DNA from 4 places in the Streptomyces agglomeratus genome. Region 1 is predicted to be linked to each of the others. Evidence: riboswitches for the same ligand, from Rfam matches in the RefSeq annotation. Region 1 holds a riboswitch; each other region holds the start of a gene.
The links. Region 1 has a riboswitch for cyclic di-AMP ahead of AS594_RS09185 (M23 family metallopeptidase). Riboswitches for the same ligand answer to the same signal wherever they lie in the genome.

Region 1 (4,459 bases):
CGAAAGCCTACGGGTCGCGGGCCCGCTCGGGGCAAGGCAGGCTGAGGGCCCTGTGCGCGGCCCGCGCGGGGCCGGGGTCGGGACCGCCGTGCGCGCCATGAGAGACTGGTCTAGACAACCGTTAGAACATGAAGGGCAACACCATGGTTGAGCGCCGTGTCACCGTCGGCTGGGCCGAAGGCCTGCACGCCCGACCCGCCTCCATCTTCGTTCGCGCCGCGACCGCCTCGGGTGTCCCCGTGACGATCGCCAAGGCCGACGGCAACCCGGTCAACGCCGCCTCCATGCTCGCGGTGCTCGGCCTGGGCGCGCAGGGTGGCGAAGAGATCGTGCTCGCTTCCGAGGCCGACGGCTCGGACGCCGCTCTCGACCGCCTCGCGAAGCTGGTCTCCGAGGGCCTGGACGAGCTTCCCGAGACCGTCTGACCACTCGTACCCCCGGGACGGCCCACTGGGCCGACCGGCGGACGGGCGACTTCTCGCGGAGGAGCCGCGGCATCCCGAATTTGGGTCGCCGCGGCTCTTTTCGTTGTACGCGCTATATGCGGAGGCGCGGGGCGGGAAATCCGGGCAGCACAATAAGGCCCCCCTGAATTCAACTCTCTTTGTATACGGCGTGCCTGTTAATAGCGGCCGCTCACGATGTTTTCGGCATGTTGCGAAGTCCTCACGCGCTCCTGCTCGCGCTTCGGAGCACCCGGCTGCCGCAGCCGGTGCGCCGCCACCGCCCGTTCGGTGTGCAGCGCCGTCAGCGCGCGGGCCCGTTCGGCGTCCCCGCGCGCCACGGCGTCGACGATCGCCCCGTGTTCCGCCCAGCACTCGGCGGGGCGGGCGGACTGCTCGACGGCGTACATCCACGCGATCTTGTGCCTGAGCTGCGTGAGCAGGGCGGTGAGGCCGGGGCTGCCCGACGCCTGGGCGAGCGTCTCGTGGAACCAGCCGCCCAGGGAGCGCAGATCCTCGCCCTGGCCCCGGCGGACCCGCTCCTGCCCCAGCCTGACCAGGCCGCGCAACACCTTGAGGTGCGCCTCGGTGCGCCGCTGGGCGGCGCGGGCGGCTCCCAGCGGCTCCAGCAGCGTCCGCACCTCGAGAAGGTCCGCCGCCTCCTGCTCGGTCGGCTCGGCAACGCAGGCGCCGGCGTGCCGGCGGGTGGTGACGAAGCCCTCGGACTCCAGCGTGCGCAGCGCCTCGCGCACCGGGACGCGGGAGACGCCGTAACGGCGCGCCAGCAGCTCTTCGGTGAGCCTGCTGCCGCGCGGGAACACACCGGAAACGATGTCGTCACGGATTGCCGTGCATACCGATTGCGCGGGAACGCGCATGACCGAACCTCCGCCTTGATCCCCGCAAAACGCGGTCGACCGACGCCTGTTCGGTGACTCTATTGCAGCATTCCGCGATTTCCGACGGGAGGCCGGAATTCATGGACTGCTTTTGGACATGAGGAAGGCCCCGGCGGGTGGGCCGGGGCCTTCCGTACGACTGACCGTCAGACGTTCACGCCGTGCGCGCGCAGGTACGCGACCGGGTCCATGTCGGAGCCGTACTCGGGGGACGTGCGGGCCTCGAAGTGCAGGTGCGGGCCGGTCGAGTTGCCGGTCGAGCCCGAGATGCCTATCTGCTGGCCGGGGGTGACGCTCTGGCCGACCGAGACGCCGAGGGACGACAGGTGGCCGTACTGCGTGTACGTGCCGCCGTTCATCCGGATGACGATGTTGTTGCCGTACGCCCCGCCCCAGCCGGCCTCGACGACGGTGCCGGCACCGACGGAGACGACGGAACTGCCGGACGCGGCACGGAAGTCGACACCGGAGTGGCTGCCGGAGGACCAGAGGTTGCCGCCGGTCTTGTAGCCGGTGGTCACGACGGAACCGGCGACCGGGAGGGTGTAGCTGCCCAGGCGCTTGCGCTCGGCCGCGCGGGCGGCGCGTTCCTCGGCCGCGCGCTCCTCGCGCTCCTTCTTGGCCCGTGCCTCGGCCTCGGCCTTGGCTCTCGCCTCCGCCTTGCGCTTGGCCTCGGCCTTGCGCTCGGCCTCCGCCTTGCGGGCCGCCTCCGCCTTGGCGGCGAGCTGCTTCTGCTGCTCGGCCTGGGCGGCGATCTGGTCGGCCAGGGAGTCGCCGATGACGATGGCCTGGGTCAGGCCGGTGTCCTGGACGGCGTCGGCGCTGATGCCGGTGTCTGCGGCGAGGGCTGGAGAGGTCAGACCTCCGATGACGCCGGTGGTCGCGAGGGCGGCGACGCCGGCCATGTTCGCGCCGGTGCGCGTCAGGCGGCTCGGACGACGGTGCTTCCCGGTGGCACGGGTGAACGCCATGAAGTGGCTGGTCCTTTCCTTCCTTCTCGCCTACCGGGTTAGCTGACGGGTTCGGAGCAGGAAGGTCTCCTACGGACCCCTGCCGTACGGCAGGACATCCGATTCACCCCAGGGACTGATTGGGTCCCCGGCTCCCCAGGCTCGCGCCTGACGGGGACTCGGCGATGGCTGCCCGGTGCCACGGATGCGGCTCACTGCTGACGGACAGCCGGACAGACGCTAAACGGGACATCTTTTAATCACCAAACAGACACGGTGTTTTGTAACGCACCCCACAGGCCAGACAGGCAACCTCCGCAACAAAACGGACATACGAGAAGGACCCCGGCAGCCTTTCGGCTCCCGAGGTCCCTCTATCTCCCGTTTTCGCGGGAATCGTGCGGTCGGTGCGGCGTCGACTCGTCAGCCGCTGACCACCGTCACGTCGCCGATGCCGAGCGCCCTGACGGGCTCCTCGATCCGCGAGGCGTCCCCTACGAGGACCGTGACCAAGTGGTCCTCGGGGAAGGCGCTGACGACCGCCGCGGTGGCCTCCACGGTGCCCGTCTCGGCGAGCCGGGCGTACATCTGGGCCTGGAAGTCGTCCGGCAGGTGCTGCTCGACCTGGTCGGCGAGCGTGCCGGCGACGGCCGCGGCCGTCTCGTACTTGAGCGGCGCGACACCCACCAGGTTCTGTACGGCGACGTCCCGCTCGGCGTCGGTGAGGCCCTCGGCCGCGAGGGTGCGCAGCACCTTCCAGAGGTCTTCGAGCGCCGGGCCGGTGGACTCCGTGTCCACGGAGCCGCTGATGGCCAGCATCGAGGCGCCCGATCCGTCCGGAGCGGAGCGCAGCACCTGGCCGAAGGCGCGCACGCCGTACGTGTAGCCCTTCTCCTCGCGCAGGACGCGGTCCAGGCGGGAGGTGAGCGTGCCGCCCAGGCAGTACGTGCCGAGGACCTGGGCCGGCCAGACGCGGTCGTGCCGGTCCGGACCGATCCGGCCGATGAGCAGCTGCGTCTGGACCGCGCCCGGGCGGTCGACGATGACCACACGGCCCGTGTCGTCGGCGGTCACCGGCGGTACGGGGCGCGGCTCGGCGCCGTCGCCCTTCCAGGCGCCGAGGGTGTCGGCCAGGATGGCGTCCAGGTCGGTGCCTTCGAGGTCGCCGACGATCACGGCGGTGGCGGTCGCGGGGCGTACATGCGCCACGTAGAAGGCCCGCACGGCGGCGGAGTCGATCTGCTGCACCGTCTCCTCGGTGCCCTGGCGCGGCCGCGACATACGGGAGGTCGCCGGGAAGAGCTCCTTGGAGAGCTGCTTGGCCGCGCGGCGGGACGGGTTGGCCGTCTCGTGCGGGATCTCGTCGAGCCGGTTGGCCACCAGCCGCTCGACCTCGCTGTCCGAGAACGCGGGGGCGCGCAGCGCGTCGGCGAGCAGGCCGAGTGCCTTGGGCAGCCGGGAGACGGGGACCTCCAGGGAGACCCGGACACCCGGATGATCGGCGTACGCGTCGAGCGTGGCACCGCAGCGCTCCAGCTCGGCCGCGAACTCCTCGGCGGAGTGCTTGTCGGTGCCCTCGGAGAAGGCGCGCGCCATGATCGTGGCGACGCCGTCGAGGCCCTCCGGCTCGGCCTCCAGGGGGGCGGCGAGGAAGACCTCGACGGCCACGACCTGCTGGCCGGGCCGGTGGCAGCGCAGCACGGTCAGACCGTTGGGCAGGGAGCCGCGCTCGGGGGCGGGGAAGGCCCACGGCGTGGGGGTGCCGGCCTGCGGCTGCGGGTGGAACTTCATGGTCACGGCTGCGGTGTCGGTCACTTGTCCGCTCCTTCCCGCGTCGCGGTCTCACCGGCGGCGGTGGTCGTGTCGTCGGCCGCGTCGGCGGCGTGTGTCGGCTCGTACACCAGGACCGCGCGGTTGTCCGGGCGCAGGCGGGCCTCGGCGGCGGCCTGGACCTCCTCGGCCGTGATGTCCAGGACGCGCTGCACGGCGGTCAGGGCGAGCTGCGGGTCGCCGAACAGGACGGCGTACCGGCACAGTTCGTCGGCGCGGCCCGCGACCGTACCCAGCCGGTCGAGCCACTCGCGCTCCAACTGGGCCTGCGCGCGCTCCATCTCCTCGGGCGTGGGGCCCTCGGCGGCGAAACGGGCCAGCTCCTCGTCGACGGCGC
Region 2 (4,459 bases), 2.1 Mb from region 1:
GCGCACTCGGCCCTGACTTCCCGGCCCGCGAGCAGGAGCTCCTGCACCACCTGTGGCAGCGCAGGGAGGTGGCCGGTCCGGCGCTGGAGTACGCGGCGCGGGCGGCGGGCCGGGTGCGCACTCCACCGCCATGGCCGCCACAGTGGCACCACCCGCCTCCGCAGCCCTCCTGGCAGCCGTACGGGTACGGATACGGGTACGGCCCGCCCCCTCACCAGGAGTACGCCGCGTACAACCCGTACCGGCAGCAGTAGCAGGAGAGCCATGAGCGGTGGCACGCGAAACGGCAGCCCCGGCACCGTGGCCGGGACTGCCGTGTCGTGAATCAGATGTCGGAGCGCGGAGACCTGGACCGGGGACCGGACCGGACTGCCCTCAGACCGAGAGGCCCTTGCCGCGCAGCCACGCGGCCGGGTCGACGCCCGCGCCGTCCGGCGTGTGCACTTCCATGTGCAGGTGCGCCCCGGTGACGTTGCCGGTGGCGCCCACGCGGCCGATGACGTCGCCCGTACCGACCTCGCCGGACGTGACGGTCATCGAGGAGAGGTGGCAGTACCAGATCTCCGTACCGTCCGAGAGCTCCAGGACGATGCGGTAGCCGTACGAACCCGACCAGCCCGCGGACTTGATCGTGCCGCCGTGCACGGCCTTGAGCGGCGTGCCCGTCGGAGCGGCGAAGTCGAGGCCGGTGTGCTGGCCGGAGGACCACATGGCGCCGGCCTGCCCGTACGTGGAGGTGAGCGTGTACGACGAGAGGGGCATCGAGTAGCTGGCGGCCAGCTTGGCGAGGCGCTCCTCCTCCGCCTTGCGCTCGGCCTCTTCCTCCGCCTGGCGCTTCTTCTCCTCGGCCTCGCGCTTCTCCTCGGCCGCCTTGGCCTCCGCCGCGGTCTGCTGCTGCTTCGCCTCGGCGGCGGCCTTCTCGGCGGCCTCCTTCTCGGCGGCCAGCTGCACCTCGGCGTCGGCGGCGGCCTGCTGCTGCTCGGCCTGCTGGAGGATGCGGGCGCGCAGGGCCTCGCCCGCGTCGGTGGTGCCCTGCCGCGCGTCGGCGGTGGTGACGCCGGCGGTGGTGAGCGGGGCGGCGGCGACGACCGCCTCACCCGTACCGGAGCCCGAATCCGAGGCGGATTCGGCGTCGTCGGACATCAAAGTGCCGACACCGGGTAGTGACTTGGCGTCGGGAAGCGAGTCCGCTATCGCGTCCGGAAGGGAGATCGAGATGGCCGGCTTGTCCTGGGCGGTGGCTATGCCTCCCGCGCCGACCGCGGCGATGACGCCGACGCCGAGAACGGTGGAGCTGCGACCGAGACCGCCGCGCTGCTTGGCGACTCGGTGACGACCGCGTACGGGCCGGACGGATTCCTCAGTCGGATTCCATTCTTCCCAGGCACCTTCCCCGCCGACGTACGTCTCGCTGTCGTGGGGCACCCCTTGAGGGGGCAGGGTGGCATGGGGCGCGGTCCTGTTTGACGCCACGGAGGCGTGCTCCTTTCCTTCCTTCTCGCCTACCGGGTTAGCTGACGGGTTCGGAGCAGGAAGGTCTCCTACGGGCCTCTTCGCGGACGAAGCGGCCCGATTCACCCCAAGGAACGTGGTTCCCCGGTTCCCTTGCGGAATTCGGCGCGTGCGCACGGTGCCGTCTCTTGCGACGACTGGGATGACCGCGCTGCGTTATCGAACGTTAATAGACACCGGCTCCGGTTTCCAAGCTGTTCCAACTGATCGTTAAGGGCCTTGGCCTGAACCAATCAGGACACAAACGGGCACAGCCGTACGAGTTGACCGCCCCTCAGGAAACATCCGTCTCATGACGGTTCGTCAATTGTTATGCGCAGGGGCATCTCGCGATCACCCACGGTCATGAGGCAGGTCGGACGGCTGACTTCGGCCCCATGGAGCCCCGCCTGCGCCGAACTCACCGCCGTACTGACCTGACTCGACGCTTCCGTCCCCGACGGCCAACACCTGCTCGCCCTCACCCTCGCCCTCGACGAGCGCGCGGTCGCCTTCACGGCTCCGCACGGCCGGAGCCCGCACTGGTCCGGCCGGCCACAAGACCTGCCCGCCTGACCAGGCTTACGGTCCTGCGGCGGTCCTGCTGCCCGTGTGCGGGCCGCCCGACCGCCAGCAGGGCCATGTCGTCCGTGGCGGCCCCCGACGTGTGCAGCCGTACGTCGGCCACCAGCGCCTCCAGCAGCTCGTCCGGGCAGGGGAAGATCCGGCCGCGCAGCCGCACGGCCGGATCGTAGAAGACACCGGAGGCGTTCCTGGCCTCGGACAGGCCGTCCGTGTAGAGCAGCAGCGTAGCGTGGCGCCCGGCGGGAACGCGTACTCCTGCGCCCGGTCCGGCCAGGCGCCCAGCTCGCCCATCCCCAGCGGCAGCGCGGCGTCGGCCGGCACGATCCGGGCCAGGTCGCCGTCGACGTACAGCAGCAGCGGTTCCGGATGGCCCCGGTTGACCAGCCGCACGACGCCCTCGCCGCGCGGGATCTCGGCCAGTACGGCCGTCGTGAAGCCCTCGAAGGCGTCCAGGCCGTCCCGCCGCGCGCCCTCCCGCGTGAGTGCCCGCTCCAGCCGCTGCGCGACCGCTTCCAGCGTGCGCTCCTGCTCGGCCGCCTCCCGGAACGCCCCGACGACGACGGCCACCGCCTCCACCGCGCCGAGCCCCTTCCCCCGTACGTCGCCGACCACCAGCCGCACCCCGGACGGCGTGTCCTGTACGGCGAAGAGGTCGCCGCCGATGAAGGCGTCCGCCTGAGCGGCCTCGTACCGCGCGGCGACGTGCAGTCTGGCGATCCGGTCGGCGGGTACGGGGAGAACGGCGCGCTGGGCCGCCTCGGCGATGGTGCGGGCGGAGGCGAGCCGACGGCCGCTGCGGCGTACGACGCGGTTGATGACGAGCGCGAGGAGCGCCACCGTGACCATCGTGATCAGCTCGGTCACGGACTCCACGTGCGTCGAGGTGCCGTTGTAGAGATGCAGCCCCACGACGGCGGCGGTTGCGACACCACCGGTCACCAGCGTGTTCAGGGGCGAGAAGAGCGGCGCGGCGATCAGCGGTGCGGCGGCGAAGAGCGGCGAGGCGGTGAAGTTCGGCGGCGTGGTGACGTCGAAGACGCACCCGCCGAAGATCAGCAGGGCGGGCAGCGCCCGGACGAACCGCGAGGCCGTGCCCGCGCCGCGCCCGCCGTCCGCTCCGCATCGCTTCCCCACCAGTGGTCTCCTGCCCGCCGCCACGCACCCGGCCGCGGACGGTACCGCGCCCAGCCCAGGCTGGCCGCAGCCGTGCCGCACGGCCATCGGAGACCGGCCGAATGGGGGACGGGGGCGGGGGACGGGCGGAACGGGGTGGACGGACCGCACGGACGACGGGCGGTCCGCGCGGGGGGCGGGCGGAGGGCGGCGCTTCCCCGGCCCCGCACACGACGAAGGCCCGGATCTCTTCCGAGATCCGGGCCTTCGTTTTCTTCTTCAGTAGCGGGGACAGGATTTGAACCTGCGACCTCTGGGTTATGAGCCCAGCGAGCTACCGAGCTGCTCCACCCCGCGTCGTTGAACCCAACTGTACGCCATTGGGGAGGGGCCCTCGACCACTTGTCGTGGTCACTCGGCGATCTCGGTCCGTTCCCACCACTCGTACACCGTCACACGGCCCTGGTCGGTGTCCTGATGCTTCGTCGTGACCTTGAAGTGTTCGTAACCGCCGCGGTGCGGGATCTTCAGTTCCTGCCCGGGCGGCGTGATCCGAACGATCCGCTCGGGCAGATCGTCCGGACCGCCCTCAAGAAGCGCCTTTTCAGTCATGGCCCCAGTCTTGCCACACACCGCCGCCCGCGCACGTCGGCACCGCGGCCCGCGCACTTCGGCACCGCCGCCCGCGAACACGAAAACGCCCCGACCGGAGAAGCCCGGACGGGGCGTTGACGTGCGGTTCGGCCGGGATGTCCCGGACGCCCCGCGTCGGTAGGCCGTGTGGGACTCGAACCCACAACCAACGGATTAAAAGTCCGCTGCTCTGCCAATTGAGCTAACGGCCCTCAACGGATCACCCCCGAGCATAGCCGCAGCGAGCCCGGCATCCGATCGGGTATCGGTAGCCGGGCTCGTCGGAACCGGCCGGGAGCCCGGAACAGGCCCCGTGCAGTCCTGAAATGAAAGCGGGCCCGTTCGTGGAGAACGGGCCCGCTTCTCAGGTCAGCGGATCAGGCCGCCGAGCTGATCAGTTGTCAGCTGCGCTTCCAGCGCGGCTTGTCGTCACGGCGGCCGAACGAGCCGGTCGCGGTGCCGGTGCCGGTGCTGCCGCCGCCGCGGTGGTCGTCGCGACGGCCCTGCGGGCGGTCGTGGCCACCGGTGCGGAAGCCGCCGCCGGCCGGACGGTCGTCACGACGGTCGCGGTTGAACGGACGGTCGGCGCCGCCGGAGCGGAAGCCGCCACCGGTGGCCGGACGGTCGTCACGGCGCT
Region 3 (4,459 bases), 1.1 Mb from region 1:
GGCCTCGTCGCGCAGCTCGTCCAGTGCTTCGCCGGACCTGTCCGCCTTCTCCTTCACACCGTTGTACTTCTCGGTGGCGACCTCGGCGTCGTGGTAGAGCTGATCGACCTTCGCCTTCACCTGAGCGGGGGTGAGGGCGGGTTCCGCGTGCCCGACGCCGTCGAACGCCGTGGTGCTCGCCGCCCCGGCCAGCGCGAACGTGAGGGCGGTGCGTGCGGTGCTGCCGGTGAGCGTGCGCTGCTTGGGCTTTCGGTGCGTGGCCACGAGGGCGTCCACGTCCTTCCGTCCTGTACGTCGCTGTACGTCGAGCCGCTCGCACCCGACGGCGGCCCGCACAGGGGAGCGGGACCGCCGCCGGATTCTCGGCGGTGGTGGCCGACTGCCGCTCCGGGGAGGAACGGCGGTGGGGAGTCGGTCACCTGGGGAAGGACGCTAAACCTGGGGGTCACGGGGGAGCGGAGGGTTGACCGACAGTGCTCGAAATCGGCCTGCGTATGAGCGTGGTTGAAAAGCGGAATCGCGCCGGAAGCAAGCATTCCGCTCTGCCGTGACCAAAACTGCGATGCCACCCGAACCTGGCGTCGGGGCCTGCTATGGCCAGAGCTAGGCTCCGGTTCATGGACGTACTCATCAATGTCTTCGTCGGCCTGCACATCATCGGCATCGCCTCGCTGCTCGGCGGCTTCCTGACGCAGATGAAGGCGATGGGCTCCGGCACCGCCCGCTTCGTCCCGGCGATGCTGCACGGCGCGCTGACCATGCTCGTCACGGGCGTGGTGCTGGTGGGACTCAATCAGGCCGACGACCAGGCGGTGAACAACCTCAAGATCGGCATCAAGCTCGCCGTCCTGCTCGTGATCCTCGGGCTGGTGTACGTCAAGCGCGACGACGAGAAGGTCGAGAAGGCGGTCTTCGGGGCGGTCGGGGGACTGACCGTCGCCAACATCTTCATCGCGGTTCTCTGGACCTGAGGGCTGCGCACCGCCGCGTACCACCGGTCGCGGCGTGATTCCGGTGTTCGGATCACGCCGCGACCGGTGCCGGTGCTTCCCCGGATTCCCTACGCGGGGCGGACGCTGCCGTAGATCGGCATGTAGTAGATCGACTCCTCGCGGACGTACGCGCCGGGCTTCGGAGCGTGAATCATCTTGCCGCCGCCGATGTAGATGCCGACGTGGCTGATGTCGTCGTAGAAGAAGACGAGGTCACCCGGCTTGAGGTTGTCGGTCGCGACGCGGGTGCCGACGTTCACCTGGTCCCAGGTGGTACGCGGAAGATCGACACCGGCCGCCTTCCAGGCGCCCTGGGTCAGCCCGGAGCAGTCGAACGAGCTGGGGCCCGCCGCGCCCCAGACGTACGGCTTGCCGATCTGGGCGCGGGCGAAGGCGAGGACCTTCTCGGCCTTGGCGGCGTAGGCATCGGTGCCCGTTCCGGTGCCGGTGCCAGTTCCGGTGCCCGTGCCCGTGCCGGTTCCGGGAGTCGTGCCGGTGTCCGCGCCGCTGCCCGTACCCGTACCCGCCTCCGTTCCGCTCTCGTCCGCCTGTGCCTGCTCCCGCCGGCGCTCCGCCTCCGCCTCCGCCCTGGCCTCGGCCTCGGCTTCCGCCTTCGCCTTCGCCTCGGCCTTGCGCCGCGCCTCCGCCTCGCGCTTCTTCTCCAGCTCCGCGAGCCGCGCCTTCTCTCGCGCGCTCAGCCGCGACAGCAGATCGCGGGCCTCCGCGAGCTTGCGCTGCACGTCCTGCTTCGAGGACTTGAGCGTGGCCTGCGACTCCGTGAGGCTCTCCAGGCTCCGCGTCGCCTCGGCGCGCTTCTTCGCCGCCTCCGTCTGCTGCTTCTCGAAGTCGGTGACGTCCATCCGCTGGCGTTCCGTCATCCGGTCCATCAGCCGGTTCTGGTCGAAGTACGCCTGCGGGCTGTCCGCGAGGAGCAGCGCGGCGGTCGGGGTGACCGCCCCCGAGCGGTACTGCGCCGCCGCGTAGTTGCCGAGCTTGCGCCGCGCCTCGTTCAGCTTCCCGGTGCGATCGGCCACGGCGTCGAGCAGGCCGTCGACGGATTTGCGCTGCTGGTCCGTGGCCTCTTTGGCCAGGTTGTACTGCTGTGTGGCCGTGCCGGCCTGCCGGTAGAGGGCGTCGACCTTCTTCTGCACCTCTTCGACGGTCGGCTGGGGAGCCGTCGGCGCGGCGGGTGCCGCCCCCGCTGACTGGGCGAGCAGACCGACCGAGGCGATTGCGGCCGTGGTGATACCCAGTGCGGGTGCGGTCGTGCGTACTCGGGTCACCCGGGTACGCGGCTTGCGATGCGACGCCAAGGCCGGCATCTCCTTCCGTGGACCGCCTACCGGGTTAGCTGTCGGGTTCGGGCGGAACGGAAGGTGCCCTACGGTCCGCGGGACTGCGGACTGATTCACCCCAGGTCGTGCGCGTGGGTCCCCGGCTCCGAACTGCCTCTGGGCAGGCCGGATTAGGCGTGGACGGCACGCTCCGGCGCTGTTCGCCGGTGGGGGTACGAGCTGTCCGATCCGGCACGCTAGCCAAGGTTTATGACTGCTGGGAAGCCCGATGTTCGATATGCCCGATACATTTCCGTTACATGGCCGAGTTGGTCCCGTTGCGTGCTCCGTGCGCGCCACCCAGTGACGACCGCCGGGGGCGCGTGCGCAAGGTCACACCCGGCGGCCGCGGGCGAACGGGCGTGGCGGCGCCGGGCTTCCTCCGGTCCGGCCCCCGGTCGCGGGCTGCCGCTGGTGGGAATCCGGGGCGGGCTGTCGGTGGTCCCGCCTAAGCTTGGTAGACGATGAGCAGCCTCTTTGACGACAGCTTCCTGGCCGATCTCCAGCACACGGAGTACGCAAAGGACACAGCCCCGCCGCCCCCCGAGGAGCACGCCCCGGAGGAGGTCCCGCACGACCTCTTCGGGGGTGCCTTCGACGCGCCCCCGGCGCCCAGGGACGCGCACTACAGGGACGGCGCGCCGCGCCCCGTCGTGGACGCCGCCGCGCTGCTCGACGGGCTGAACGAAGAGCAGCGCGCCGCCGTCGTGCACGCCGGATCGCCGCTGCTCATCGTGGCCGGCGCCGGCTCCGGCAAGACCCGCGTCCTGACCCACCGGATCGCGTACCTGCTGGCCAAGCGGGGTGTGCACCCCGGCCAGATCCTCGCGATCACCTTCACCAACAAGGCCGCCGGCGAGATGAAGGAGCGCGTGGAGCAGCTCGTCGGCCCGCGCGCGGGCCACATGTGGGTCTCCACCTTCCACAGCGCCTGCGTGCGCATCCTGCGCCGGGAGTCGAAGAAGCTCGGCTTCACGTCCTCGTTCTCGATCTACGACGCCGCCGACTCGAAGCGCCTGATGGCACTCGTCTGCCGCGATCTGGACCTCGACCCGAAGCGCTTCCCGCCGAAGGCGTTCAGCGCCAAGGTCTCGAACCTGAAGAACGAGCTGATAGACGAGGAGACCTTCGCGGGTCAGGCCGCCGACGGCTTCGAGAAGACGCTGGCGCAGGCGTACGCGATGTACCAGGCACGGCTGCGTGAGGCCAACGCCCTGGACTTCGACGACATCATCATGACCACGGTGCACCTGCTCCAGGCGTTCCCGGACGTCGCCGAGCACTACCGGATGCGCTTCCGGCACGTCATGGTCGACGAGTACCAGGACACCAACCACGCTCAGTACACGCTCGTACGCGAACTGGTGGGCCCCTCGGGCGAGGGCCGGTCGCCCGGCGAGCTGTGCGTGGTGGGCGACGCCGACCAGTCGATCTACGCCTTCCGCGGCGCGACGATCCGCAACATCCTCCAGTTCGAGGAGGACTACCCGGACGCGAAGACGATCCTGCTGGAGCAGAACTACCGCTCCACGCAGACCATCCTCACCGCCGCCAACGCCGTCATCGAGCGCAACGAGAACCGCCGCCCGAAGAACCTGTGGACCGAGGCCGGCGCCGGCTCCCTGATCACCGGGTACGTCGCGGACACCGAGCACGACGAGGCGCAGTTCGTCGCCGAGGAGATCGACCGGCTGACCGACGCGGGCGACGCGAAGGCCGGCGACGTCGCCGTCTTCTACCGTACGAACGCCCAGTCCCGTGTCTTCGAAGAGATCTTCATCCGCGTCGGGCTGCCCTACAAGGTCGTCGGCGGCGTCCGGTTCTACGAGCGCAAGGAGGTCCGGGACGTCCTCGCCTACCTGCGCGTCCTGGCCAACCCCGAGGACACCGTTCCGCTGCGCCGCATCCTGAACGTACCGAAGCGGGGCATCGGCGACCGGGCCGAGGCGATGATCGACGCGCTGTCGCTGCGCGAGAAGATCAGCTTCCCGCAGGCGCTGCGGCGCGTGGACGAGGCGTACGGCATGGCGGCCCGCTCGGCGAACGCCGTGAAGCGCTTCAACACGCTGATGGAGGAGCTCCGTACGATCGTCGAGTCCGGCGCCGGGCCCGCCACGGTCCTCGAAGCCGTCT
Region 4 (4,459 bases), 800 kb from region 1:
GGGCAGCAGATCGGGCCGCTTCGCCTCGACGTGGTCACCCGATGACTCGCCGCGCAGTCGCCGCCCGATCCAGGGCACCAGGTGCTCCCGCGCCCACTGGATGTTGTCGCGGCGCGCCTCCAGTGAGTTGCGCGGGGCCATGGGCGGCCACGCCTGGTCCGGGTCGGCCGGTACGTCGAGGCCGAGCACCTGGGCGGCGCGCAGCGCGACGCGGGTGTGGCCCTCGGGCGAGAGGTGGAGCCGGTCGCCGTCCCACGCGCGCCTGTCCTGGACGGACTTGAGCGACCACAGGTCGAGCACCGGGCAGTCGTAGCGGTCGGCGACCGCCCGCACGTGCGCCGTGTACGTCGCGATCTTGCCGCGCAGATGACGCAGCACGGGAATGCCACGCGTGTCGAAGCCGGTGGTCACCATGACGGTGCCCACAGCGTCGGTGAGCTCCGCGACGGCCCGTTCGAAGCGCTCGGCGACGTCGTCGGGGTCGCTGCCCGGCCGGAGGATGTCGTTGCCTCCCGCGCAGAAGCTCACCAGGTCGGGAGCCAGTTCCTTCGCGCGCGGGACCTGCTCGGCCACGATCTGGTCGAGGAGCCGGCCGCGTACGGCGAGGTTGGCGTAGCGGAACGTGTGCTCGGGGACGCGGTCGTCGAGGAGTACGGCGAGCCGGTCGGCCCAGCCGATGAACGCACCGTCGGGTCCGGGGTCTCCGACGCCCTCGGTGAAGCTGTCGCCGATCGCCGCGTACGACCCGATGGTGCCCGCACTGAATGTTCTCGAATCGTCTGCCACGTCGGCACATCCTTCACTGGAGCGAGTGACCTACGCCACCGTAGGGACGGGTTGACGCGGCGTGAGATAAGACACCGGTCAAGATTCACCCAACCCGGAATAGACCGAAAACGCACGTACGCCCCCTTTTGCCGCCGCGTGTGGCTGCAAAAGAGGGCGTACGTGAGCGTTCAGGAACGCCCGGCCGACGCAGAAGGACGGATCAGACAGTGACGATCGACAGTGACTGATCGGACGGCGACTGGTCAGACAGTGGCTGATCAGATGGTGACGCCGTGGCCGCGGAGGTAGGCCAGCGGGTCGACGTCCGAGCCGTAGCCCGGGCCGGTGCGGATCTCGAAGTGCAGGTGCGGGCCGGTGGAGTTGCCCGTGCTGCCGGAGAGACCGATCTGCGTGCCGCCACCGACGCTCTGGCCGGCGGAGACGGCCAGCGAGGAGAGGTGGGCGTACTGCGAGTACCGGCCGTCGTTGTGCCTGATGACGACCTCGTTGCCGTACGAGCCGCCCCAGCCCGCGGAGACGACGGTGCCGGGGGCGACAGCCTTGACCGGGGTGCCGCTGGAAGCGGAGAAGTCGACGCCCGTGTGGTAACCGCTGGACCAGCTGCCGCCGGCGGCGCGGTACGGGGTGGTGACGCCCGCTGCGACCGGGGCGGTGAAGCCGGACCCGTTGCTCTGCGCGGCAGCGGCGGGAGCGGGGGCGGAGACCTGCTTCTCGACCTTCGGAGCGGCCTTCGGAGCAGCCTTGGGCGCGGCCTTCGCCGGGGCGGGCTTCGCGGGAGCCGCCTTGGCGGGGGCGGGCCTAGAAGGCGCCGCGGCCTCGCCGCCGATGGTCAGCTTCATGCCGGGCAGGATCAGCGAGGGGTTGCCGCCGACGACCTGACGGTTGTCCTCGTACAGCTCCTGCCAGCCGCCGCGCACGTCCTGCTCGTCGGCGATCTTCGACAGGTAGTCGCCGGAGACCACGGAGTACGTCCTGGTGGCGGTCTTCTTCTGCGGCGCCTTCTTCTGCGGAGCCGCCTTCTCGGCGACGTCGGAGGCGGCGCTCTTGCCGGCGGCGGCGGGAGCCGGGGCGGCCTTCTCCGCGGCGTTCGCGCCGGTGGCGGCGATGAGGGGAAGTGCGAGTACGGCTCCGCCCGTTCCGGCGGCGACGAAACCGCGCGTCAGCGGGTTGGACCTCGGGCGGCGGTGCTTACCCTTTGCGGGCATGGAACATTCCTCTCCGGCGCCTACGAGGTGAGCTGTCGGGTTCGGGCTGGAGATGCCCGGCCGCGCCGGTGCGCGACTTAACCCCAAGCCGGTCCGGACAATGGGACATCCGGAGACCGGCGTACTTACCTGGTTCCCCCGCTCCTGCCACGCGTGAGTGAGTGTGAGTGCGGATTCCGGGAGGTGGCAGGATTCGGCGGTCCACCCGGATTGACGGTGACCGTAAGCCGACGGGGCTGCCCCGTACAAGCCAGTCCATTCATTCCGCCATGGACCGGTGCGAATTCCTGAGGCAATTCCCGTCACCCTCCGTGGATTACGGATCTTTACGCCCCGGCCGTGAGCTGGCATTCGCACACGGCGCTTCACCACGCACTGTCACGAATATGATCCTGCTCACCCGCCTTCGGGCCATTTCCCTTGCACACAAGGGCAGTTAACGTGATATCGCCCGTTTCGCACCAACTGCCGCATACCTACCATCTTGCTGCCGTAAGGGGGTCAAATCCGCCGCAGCCGGAACACCGCCGCGTCGAGGTCCCCGCGCAGCGCGGTGCGCAGCCCCCGGTGGAGCAGGACCGAACCCCGGTGCACGGCGGACGTGTCGGGACAGGCGTACGCCGCACCCGGGTCCAGCCCGCGCAGGCGCAGCGGCGGCTGCTGTTCCCCGTAGTGCTGGGCCTGGAGCCAGGCGAGGACCACGACGTCGTCACCGCGCACGTACTGGACCGCGCTGAGTCCTCCGTCGGGTGCGCGCAGCCGGTACAGCTCGCCGTGCTGCACGACCGGCCTGATCTCCTTGTAGAGGTCCACCCACTCGCGCGCCTCGGCGATCTCGTCCTCCCCCCACCCGGTCAGATCGCCGCCGATGCCGAGCACGCCCGCCATCGCACTCACGAACCGGAAGCGCAGCGAGCTGACGCGTCCGTTGAGCTGCGAGTTGGGGCTGTCGGTGACCCACGCGGCCATCGCCCTGGCCGGGTGCAGCTGGCTGAATCCGTGCTGGATGGCCAGCCGGTCCAGCGGATCGGTGTTGTCCGAGGTCCACACCTGGTCGGTACGGGAGAGAATCCCGAGGTCGATCCTGCCTCCGCCGCCCGAGCAGGACTCGAAGGCCACGCCGGGATGCGCGGCCCGCAGCCGGTCGAGGAGCGCGTACAGAGCGTGCACGTGTTCGGTCCACAGCCGTTGCGGGTACGGTTCACCGGGCCAGCCCGCGTCGGTGAAGCAGCGGTTGAAGTCCCACTTCACGTAGTCGACCGGGGCGCTCGACAGCAGCCCGTCGAGCTGCTCCCAGAGGTATGCCTGGACGTCGTCCCGCGCGAGGTTGAGGACGAGCTGGTTGCGGAACTCCGTGCGGGTACGACCGGGATGGTGCTGCACCCAGTCGGGACGGGCTCGGTACAGATCGCTGTCGGCGTTGACCATCTCCGGTTCGACCCAGATCCCGAACCGCATGCCCAGCCCGTGCACTTCGTCCGCGAGCGGCTTCAGCCCTCCGGGGAAGCGGTCGGGATTCGGTGTCCAGTCGCCGAGCCCGGCGCGGTCGCTGACCCGCGCGCCGAACCACGCGTCGTCCACCACGAACAGCTCGACGCCGATGTCCGCGGCCCGTCGCGCCAGGGCGCGCTGCTGCTCCTCGGAGATGTCGAAGCCGGTCGCCTCCCAGGAGTTGTAGAGGACGGGCCGCGAGCGCCCGGCGTCGGGGATCACGTGGGCGAGCTGCCAGGCGTGCCAGGCGCGGCTCGCCCCGCCGAACCCGCCGTCGCTCCACAGCCCGGCGAAGACGGGCGTGGTGTACGTCCCGCCGGGAGCGAGCCGCAGCAGGCCCGAGTCGTCGTGTCCCGCCCCGCCGGTGATCTGCATCGTGCCGTCGGGCAGTTGCTGTACGGCGATGCGCCACGACCCGGACCAGCCGAGCGCGCAGCCGTACACCTCGCCGCTCTCCTCCGTGGCGCCCTCCGCGTCGAGGGCGACCCAGGGCAGGTGCTGGTGCCCGGTGTGGCCGCGCCGGCTGCCCAGGACCTTCTCGCCGGGAGCGAGGTCCGAGCGTACGAGCCGGGATTCGGCCGCCCACCGGCCGTGCAGCTGGCTCAGCCGCCACCGCTCGCGCCGGGGCAGCGTCCAGGCGGCCGCGTCGGCCCGCAGCAGCTCCAGGCCGAGAGCGCCGGCCGGCCCGTCGTGCGCGACGGTGGCCCACCGCTCGACGACGTCGGAGTCCGCGCGCATCCGGTAGTGCAGGGTGAGGCCGAGGTGGTGCACGGGGTCGGCGAAGCGCAGCCGCAGCTCGTCGCCGTCCGTGGCCGACCCGGTGTGCCGCCACTCGGTGCCGCGCACGGCGGGCGTACGGACGGACAGGGCGGGCCGTACGAAGCGGGGGCCACCCTCGACGGGGTACTCCTCGCGTCCGTCGAGCTGCGACTCGAAGGGCCAGTACGGCGGTGGGGGTTCGGCGGCGAGCGACT

Region 2: it holds a riboswitch for cyclic di-AMP, as region 1 does, so the genes downstream of both, AS594_RS18590 (M23 family metallopeptidase) here and AS594_RS09185 (M23 family metallopeptidase) in region 1, are expected to answer to the same signal.
Region 3: it holds a riboswitch for cyclic di-AMP, as region 1 does, so the genes downstream of both, AS594_RS14115 (C40 family peptidase) here and AS594_RS09185 (M23 family metallopeptidase) in region 1, are expected to answer to the same signal.
Region 4: it holds a riboswitch for cyclic di-AMP, as region 1 does, so the genes downstream of both, AS594_RS05765 (M23 family metallopeptidase) here and AS594_RS09185 (M23 family metallopeptidase) in region 1, are expected to answer to the same signal.

Annotation. Positions count from the first base shown of each region.
Region 1 covers NZ_MEHJ01000001.1:2,196,969-2,201,427, forward strand. Annotated here, with positions in the region: gene AS594_RS09175 (HPr family phosphocarrier protein) at 144-425, shown strand; gene AS594_RS09180 (GntR family transcriptional regulator) at 623-1,321, opposite strand; gene AS594_RS09185 (M23 family metallopeptidase) at 1,489-2,313, opposite strand; cyclic di-AMP (ydaO/yuaA leader) riboswitch at 2,326-2,487, opposite strand; gene AS594_RS09190 (M16 family metallopeptidase) at 2,716-4,083, opposite strand; gene AS594_RS09195 (M16 family metallopeptidase) at 4,104-4,459, opposite strand, start outside.
Region 2 covers NZ_MEHJ01000001.1:4,265,552-4,270,010, reverse strand. Annotated here, with positions in the region: gene AS594_RS18595 (PrsW family intramembrane metalloprotease) at 1-254, shown strand, start outside; gene AS594_RS18590 (M23 family metallopeptidase) at 376-1,473, opposite strand; cyclic di-AMP (ydaO/yuaA leader) riboswitch at 1,485-1,630, opposite strand; partial or broken gene AS594_RS18585 (PP2C family protein-serine/threonine phosphatase) at 2,006-3,297, opposite strand; tRNA gene AS594_RS18580 (tRNA-Met) at 3,473-3,546, opposite strand; gene AS594_RS18575 (DUF5988 family protein) at 3,601-3,801, opposite strand; tRNA gene AS594_RS18570 (tRNA-Lys) at 3,962-4,034, opposite strand; gene AS594_RS18565 (DEAD/DEAH box helicase) at 4,224-4,459, opposite strand, start outside.
Region 3 covers NZ_MEHJ01000001.1:3,320,083-3,324,541, reverse strand. Annotated here, with positions in the region: gene AS594_RS14125 (C40 family peptidase) at 1-264, opposite strand, end outside; gene AS594_RS14120 (hypothetical protein) at 618-971, shown strand; gene AS594_RS14115 (C40 family peptidase) at 1,061-2,314, opposite strand; cyclic di-AMP (ydaO/yuaA leader) riboswitch at 2,313-2,474, opposite strand; gene pcrA (DNA helicase PcrA) at 2,791-4,459, shown strand, end outside.
Region 4 covers NZ_MEHJ01000001.1:1,395,274-1,399,732, forward strand. Annotated here, with positions in the region: gene AS594_RS05755 (STM4011 family radical SAM protein) at 1-45, shown strand, start outside; gene AS594_RS05760 (SGNH/GDSL hydrolase family protein) at 1-786, opposite strand, end outside; gene AS594_RS05765 (M23 family metallopeptidase) at 1,047-1,994, opposite strand; cyclic di-AMP (ydaO/yuaA leader) riboswitch at 1,997-2,168, opposite strand; gene AS594_RS05770 (alpha-galactosidase) at 2,496-4,459, opposite strand, start outside.